2 regions of the Paenibacillus sp. Y280 genome follow, and region 2 is predicted to be linked to the other one. Evidence: riboswitches for the same ligand, from Rfam matches in the RefSeq annotation. Region 2 holds a riboswitch; the other holds the start of a gene.
What was found. Region 2 has a riboswitch for ZMP and ZTP ahead of rpiB (ribose 5-phosphate isomerase B). Riboswitches for the same ligand answer to the same signal wherever they lie in the genome.
Positions count from the first base shown of each region.

Region 1 (3,800 bases), on a different contig from region 2:
GGAGAGTATGGAGGAAAGCAGCAAGCGTCTAAAGGAATCGGTTATCCGCAATTTTTTTACGGCGGAGGGAAAGCTGAAGCATATTCCCGCCCAGCATAAGAAAAAACTGATCGCGCTTCAGCATATCGTATCGCACCTGACGAGAGGGCAGAAGTATACGGAAAAGGAAATAAACGCGTTTATTAAAGGCTTCCATGACGATTTCGCTACGATCCGGCGGGAATTTATTATGCATCAATTCATGTTTAGAGAAAACGATATTTACGAACTGAACCCGCAAGAAATGTGGGCAAAATGGGAGACATTAGCTTAAAGCTGGCGGAAAAATTAAATATACCTGTTTTGTGCCTGTAAAATTTGGAGCAATCGGGCTAAGATGAACGTATTCCATCCATTAAGGGAGCTGTTCGATTGTCTGATAGAGGTGAACTTGTTTCACAGGTGCTGATTACTGCGGAGAAGCTTGGGTTTACGGACATTGATCCCGTTATTTTAAGTGAAGGCGGAAATTTGATCATTCATTTGGCTCCTCATGCGATTACTGTTCGAGTGGCTGTTGTTCTTTCTGAGAAAAACGCAGAGCTTGCACATGATATTCTCGAGCGCGAGCTGCAGGTGGCCAATCATTTGCACCATAATGGCGTACCAGTACTGCTGCCGATTCCAAATGCAGGACCTCATCGTGTTGGGAGCAGGTGGGCGACATTTTGGCATTACGCGCCTCCTGCACCATTGGAGCCGCTTTCGCCAAGCGAGGCAGTTGAACTCGTTAATGCTCTTACCTTAGCGATGAGTGGCTTCACTGCGTGTACCATCCCTGTTCTCGGTGTATGGGAAAGGGCCTATGAGTCGGCTTCAAGGCTCATTGAACAGACAGATCCTCGTATCCAAGCTTTGCTGTCGATTTTTTGGGAGATAGACAACCAAATGCGAAGGCTTGAACCTGAAGCTCTGATGCCAGCTCATGGAGATGCGCATGCCCGAAACTTGCTCCCGAGTCCAGAAGGCTGGAAATGGATCGATTTTGAGGATGTATGCTACATGCCGGCTTATTGGGATCTAGCCTCTTATGTCAGTAATCTTGTCTTATTTGGAGGATTACAAGAGCCAACCTACGCATACATGATGAGCAGTACGGAAATCATTGCCGGCCAACCGTCGTTTACGTTCGCCCTTACGGCAAGGACCCTTGCGGCTACTGTATCCAACCTGGATTTAGCTTTGGCAGGAGATGGGGATTTGGCATTTGCATTCAAGCAGTTGGAGCATGCAGAGCACTTTCTACGTCGAATTAATCCAAGCCTAATGCTTCCCAATGCATAGCAAAAAAGGAGCTGTCTCATAAGGACTAAACTCGAAATCGTGGTGCATGGGCTATTCCTGTGCCAGAGGGCGGTGATGGAAAAGAGAGCTGCAGCGGACAGAGAATCCTTTATTTTTCTAATTCAACGATTATTGTGGCATTCGCGGACTCAGGATCCGCTAATCACTCAGAAAACCCCATTCTAACCTCGTTTAGATGGAGGGACGGATCTCCTGTCCTCTTATTACGCTAAAAGGGTCAAAACGCAAATATACCAGAACTACTGTCCGCTCGAAAGCTCGTTTTTGGATGCAAGGCTATCGTTTTCAGAAAAAAACATTGCATTCTGCCCATTTTCCTCATACAATAAAGTAAATATCTGGTATGTGCGACTGGCGTAAACGTGGACAACCACAAGGGAGCATATATTCATATCGCCGTACGCCTGGGCAAAGTATTTGATCCTCGATCAAGTGCTTTTTTTATTTTAACGATGATGAAAGGTCAGGTGTTCTGGTATGAGGATCGCATTCATTCTATATGATCAGATGACTACGCTGGATTTTGTCGGTTTTTATGATGCAGTAACGAGATTAGGGAAGTTCGAAGCAGAAATGAAGATGTCATGGGATTTTTGTTCGAACAAAGAGCTGATTACGGATGATCGCGGACTGACTATGAAGATAGACCGGGTTCTTCCTGACCTGTCAGCCTATGATTTACTATTTATCCCGGGCGGCTTTTCGACAAGGCAGCTAAGATATGATGCCGATTTTATAGCATGGATTCAAACTGCACGTGATGTGGAGTACAAGGTGTCGGTGTGCACAGGAGCATTAATTTTGGGTGCTGCGGGTTATTTGCATGACAAAAAAGCGACAACAAATCCGTCTGCTTACGAGCTGCTGGCGCCTTATTGCGCAGAGGTGATTAAGGAGCGTTACGTGAGGGATGGGAATGTTTTTACGGGCGGAGGCGTCTCGGCTTCTATTGATTTGGGTCTATATGTCGTGGAATCTCTTATTAGCGCTGAGGCAGCTAGGCAAATTCAAGAAAAGATGGATTATCCCTACTACACTGCTGCGAGAAACTGATAAGATTTTTGCGGAAAAATGTTGCTTGGGTAACTTTCGTCAAAGTATTATAAACGGCAGTACAGGGGCTTCGCGAGCAAGCTGGCAATGAAAGGCTGTTGTCAGGCATTTCCGCCAAGTATACAATGTGTAAGGGGAAATAGACAATAATTATTCAAGGAGAGTGCAAGAGGTTTGTCATCAGGTGTAATTGCAAGAGGTTCGGTTTCATTTCGTTTTCGTTTAATTACTTTGCTGCTGGTCGTCGTAGTCGCGGGCATGAGCCAAGGGCTGTTGCTGCCGCTGCTGTCTATTATGCTGGAGGACTCCGGCATTTCATCGGATATGAACGGTATTAACTCGGCTGCTATGTATATCGGCATTTTCTGTACGATGTTTTTCGTGGAGAAGCCGGTCATGCGTTTTGGTTACAAAAAAGTGATCGTAGCAGGGATTGCGTTAGTTACGCTTGCGAGTCTGCTCTTCCCATTCACAGAGTCGCTAGCTATATGGTTCGTCTTGCGTCTGCTTGTCGGCGTAGGCGACAGCTCGCTCCATTATGCAACTCAGCTATGGATTGTAAGCTCAAGCCCCGCTGATCGGAGAGGGAGATATATTTCTCTATACGGTATGGCATACGGTCTTGGCTTCAGTATAGGGCCGCTTGGCATTAATCTTCTACCGCTTGGAAGATCGGTTCCGTTTGTTGTTTCCTGCCTATTTTTTGTCACGGTTCTTCTGTTAGTTCTGCGGATGAAAACTGAGATGCCCGAGCGAGCTGCAAGAGGCGCTGCGGCGGAAAATCGGTTCGTGAGAACGTATCGCATGGCGTGGTTTGTGCTTATACCGGGCTTCCTGTACGGCTTGATGGAAGCTTCCATGAACAGCAGCTTCCCGCTGTACGGCTTGCGCATCGATTTAAGCCAGCACTGGATCTCCCTGCTGTTATTGGCTTTCGGCGTTGGAAGCCTGATCCTGCAGCTGCCGCTTGGCATCATGAGCGACCGAATCGGGCGAAAGCCGGTGCTAATTGCCTGCGGTATAATCGGATCGCTAGCTTTCTTCGCGATACCTGCTGCTGGCGGCAATGTTGCAATGCTTCTCGTGCTATTCGTAATTGCCGGAGGAGCAGTCGGATCGTTCTATTCGCTCGGTCTTGCCTATGCCGCGGATATATTGCCTCGCGCTATACTGCCAGCGGCGAATGTGATCGCATCGATCCACTTCAGCCTTGGCAGCATCATGGGGCCGACTCTCGGAGGTTATGGCATACGCTATATTTCCGATTCTGTAAACTTTCTATTCTTGGGCGCTACATTCCTCATTTTTGCAATGCTCGGCTTCGGATTTCGTCCAAATAGGCGAGCGGAGGATGTGAAAGCGTCGATGTAGGACATTTTAGTCATAGAAGCAGCAAGCTCAAC
Region 1 is NZ_JBXCIW010000022.1:14,513-18,312, forward strand. Features, by position in the region: gene AC1TPC_RS21775 (DUF2087 domain-containing protein) at 1-313, shown strand, start outside; gene AC1TPC_RS21780 (phosphotransferase) at 412-1,323, shown strand; ZMP/ZTP riboswitch at 1,682-1,761, shown strand; gene AC1TPC_RS21785 (DJ-1/PfpI family protein) at 1,822-2,397, shown strand; gene AC1TPC_RS21790 (MFS transporter) at 2,572-3,768, shown strand.
Region 1: another riboswitch for ZMP and ZTP. It lies ahead of AC1TPC_RS21785 (DJ-1/PfpI family protein); the one in region 2 lies ahead of rpiB (ribose 5-phosphate isomerase B).

Region 2 (3,800 bases):
GCTGCAGCGGAGATGGCATTGGCGCTGCTCTGATGAACCGTCTGGCTAAAGCTGCGGGCAACCGAATTATTTGCGTATAGGCAGGTGTAAGCAGCGGTTTGAAAGTAATTTCTGTAAATCGAAAATTTAGCTGGCAACAGCAATAGTATGTTTGTCCTCATGTCCGCATATGTTTGGTATAGAATACAGGCGGACATGGGGGAGATAGACTTTGGTCGATGCACATTTGCATGCCGGACAGCTGCTCACGCTGCTTATTATAGCGTTGGCGCTTGGTTTAGACGCTTTTTCACTCGGACTTGGCATTGGGCTGAAAGGAATTCGGCTGCTGGATATACTAAAGCTCGGCCTTGTGATCGCATTATTTCATGTTATAATGCCGCTTGCAGGCATATTTACCGGGCAGTATGTGGGCAGCCTGCTTGGGGATGTCGCAACGACTGCCGCTGGTGTATTGCTGGTGCTGCTCGGCGGGCATATGATATACAGCTCGCTGCGCGGGGACGCGGTGCAATCTTTTGACCATCGATCATTATGGGGCTTGACGGTGCTGTCGCTTAGCGTCAGTATCGATTCCTTCTCCGTAGGGATAACGCTTGGCATGTTTGCGGCTAATATATGGACGACCATTCTGCTGTTCGGTTTTTTTGGCGGTCTGATGTCGGTGCTGGGCTTGATGCTTGGACGTAAGGTAAGCGGTAATTTTGGCGAATACGGCGAAGCCATTGGCGGAGGAATATTGTTCATCTTTGGCATCTTGTTTATTTTTTAGATGGACCGACATTTCGAATCGGGTAGAAAAGGAGTTGGCAGTGTGAAGCGTATTTTATTTGTTTGTACCGGCAATACATGCCGCTCGCCGATGGCGGAGGCTATGCTGCGCCGGATGGCTGCTCTGAGAAACATTACGGTTGCTGTACGTTCCGCGGGCATATCTACAATCGACGGACTGCCGGTCTCTGCGCATGCAGTAGAGACGCTTAGACAACGCGACATTGATCATAATAGCACGTCTCTTGCGCTGACGAGCGAGGCAGTCGACTGGGCTGATATTATTTTGACGATGACGGCTAACCACAAGCGAGGGCTGCTGCAATGGCATCCGGAGGCGGTCGACAAAACCTATACCTTAAAAGAATACACGAATCAGGATGCGCGCGTGCTCGCCGATATTGAGGAACTTGAGCGGCTTTATTCGGAGCTCCATATGAAGCAAGCGCTTGGTCAGCAATTGACCTCGGCAGAGAGAAGCCGGCTGCTGGAGCTGGAGCGCCGTATTCCAAGCTTCGACATCGTGGATCCTTTCGGAGGCTCATTGTCGGTTTACAGCACCAGCGCGAATGAAATTGAGGATGCGCTCGTGAAGCTGCTGGACAAGCTTTCTAAGAAATAATTCCACAAATGCCGCTCATGATATAGATTGATTTTTCACGAATGTTCAGCTATTATAAAAAGACAATATACGGTTTCCGATGTAACTGGCGACGGAAGTGGGTTAAACCACGGTGGAGCATCGGAATATACGGCCGGTCGCCTGGGCAAAGAGCAGCATGCTGATAAGCATGTCATGCTCTTTTTTCGTCTTTTTTTGCTAAAATAGGTATACTAGCACTGTGATGTATCATTTCGAAGGAGGTCTTTTGCGTTGAAAATTGCTATTGGTGCCGATCATGCCGGTTATCGTTTGAAGGACGAGGTTGTCCCTTTTCTTCAATCGCTCGGTCATGAAATTGAAGATGTAGGTTGCAGCTGCGACCAATCGGTTGATTATCCGGACTATGCATTGCCCGTATGCGACCTTGTTACGAGCGGCAAAGCAGAGCGGGGTATATTGATTTGCGGGACAGGAATCGGCATGTCGATTGCTGCAAATAAAGTGCGGGGCATCCGCTGCGCGCTAGTAAATGATATGTTCTCGGCTAAAGCTACACGCGAGCATAACGACACGAATGTATTGGCGCTTGGGGAACGTGTTATCGGCCCTGGAGCAGCCTTGGAAATTATTCGTATTTGGCTGGAGACACCGTTCTCCAACGGAGAGCGTCATGTAGGCCGAGTAAATAAAGTGATGCAAATCGAAGAGCAATATAGCCAGTCCTAATTGGGGGGCAAACGCAATGAGTGAGAACACCCATGTACAACCAGGAGTCATTGCAGAGCAAGTAGAGACGATTGTGCGGGAGCTGGTGACCGCGGGCAGTCTCGTTATGAGTCAACTGCTCGTCATTGGTGTAAGTACAAGTGAAGTGCTGGGCCACCGCATCGGTACAGCGGGAACAACGGATACGGCAGAGCAGATTTATGCAGGCGTGGAAGCTGTTCGCAGAAAGATTGGCTTCATTCCGGTATATCAATGCTGCGAGCATTTGAATCGTGCGCTCGTTATCGAGCGTGCTGCCGCAGAGCGTTATGGCCTTGATATCGTAGGCGCGGTGCCGGTTCCAAAAGCAGGCGGATCGATGGCGGCATTCGCCTATCGTCAGCTGGAGTCGGCTTGCTTGGTGGAGACTGTGCAGGCGCATGCCGGCATCGACATCGGCGATACGTTCATTGGCATGCATTTGAAGCGGGTTGCGGTTCCGGTTCGTCCGACAATTCGCAGTATTGGCGAAGCTCACGTGACGATGGCCGTGACGAGACCGAAGCTCATTGGCGGTTCCCGCGCGGTATATGAGCTGGAAACGAATATATCGGCGGAGCAATCAGCTGGAACATGCGAGTAGATTACATGATAGAGCCATAATGAGTTGATTTATACCATTTTAAATACAGGCTGTCTAACTTGAGGAGGAATATTGAAATGGAAAATTTACGCAACCAAGATCCCGAAGTTCTAAAAGCGCTAGGCCTTGAGCTTGATCGCCAACGTGATAATATCGAGCTTATCGCATCCGAGAATATCGTTAGCGAAGCGGTACTTGAAGCAATGGGAAGCGTGCTGACGAACAAATATGCAGAAGGCTACCCAAGCAAACGTTTCTACGGCGGTTGTGAGCATGTGGATATCGTTGAGGACATCGCTCGTAATCGTGCGAAAGAATTGTTCGGTGCTGAGCACGCGAACGTTCAGCCTCACTCCGGCGCGCAAGCGAATATGGCTGTCTACCTCGCAGCTTTGCAGCCTGGCGATACGGTTCTCGGCATGAACCTGGCGCATGGCGGTCACTTGACGCACGGCAGTCCGGTCAACGCATCCGGTTTGCTATACAATTTCGTGGCATACGGCGTTCAAGAGGATTCCTTCACAATCGATTACGAAGAAGTTCGCAAGCTTGCTTTCAAACACCGTCCTCGTTTGATCGTAGCTGGCGCAAGTGCTTACCCGCGTACAATCGATTTCGAGAAGCTTGGCAAAATCGCGTCTGATGTAGGCGCATTGTTTATGGTTGATATGGCGCACATTGCTGGTTTGGTAGCAGCAGGCTTGCACCCAAGCCCAGTGCCTCACGCGCATTTCGTAACGACAACAACGCACAAAACGCTTCGCGGACCGCGCGGCGGTATGATCCTTTGTCGCCAGCCTTGGGCAGCGGCAATCGATAAAGCGGTATTCCCAGGCTCGCAAGGCGGCCCGTTGATGCATATTATCGCAGCAAAAGCAGTTGCTTTTGGCGAAGCTCTAAAACCGGAATTCAAGCAATATGCCGCACAGGTTGTTAAAAATGCAAAGGTTCTTTCCGAAGAGCTTGTGGCAAAAGGTTTTAACATCGTATCCGGCGGTACTGACAACCACTTGATGCTGCTTGACACGCGTAGCCTGAACATTACAGGTAAAGCAGCAGAGCATGTGCTTGATGAAG
Region 2 is NZ_JBXCIW010000014.1:8,145-11,944, forward strand. Features, by position in the region: gene AC1TPC_RS17835 (L-threonylcarbamoyladenylate synthase) at 1-80, shown strand, start outside; gene AC1TPC_RS17840 (manganese efflux pump MntP) at 212-772, shown strand; gene AC1TPC_RS17845 (low molecular weight protein arginine phosphatase) at 815-1,393, shown strand; ZMP/ZTP riboswitch at 1,465-1,547, shown strand; gene rpiB (ribose 5-phosphate isomerase B) at 1,646-2,101, shown strand; gene AC1TPC_RS17855 (TIGR01440 family protein) at 2,118-2,723, shown strand; gene AC1TPC_RS17860 (serine hydroxymethyltransferase) at 2,801-3,800, shown strand, end outside.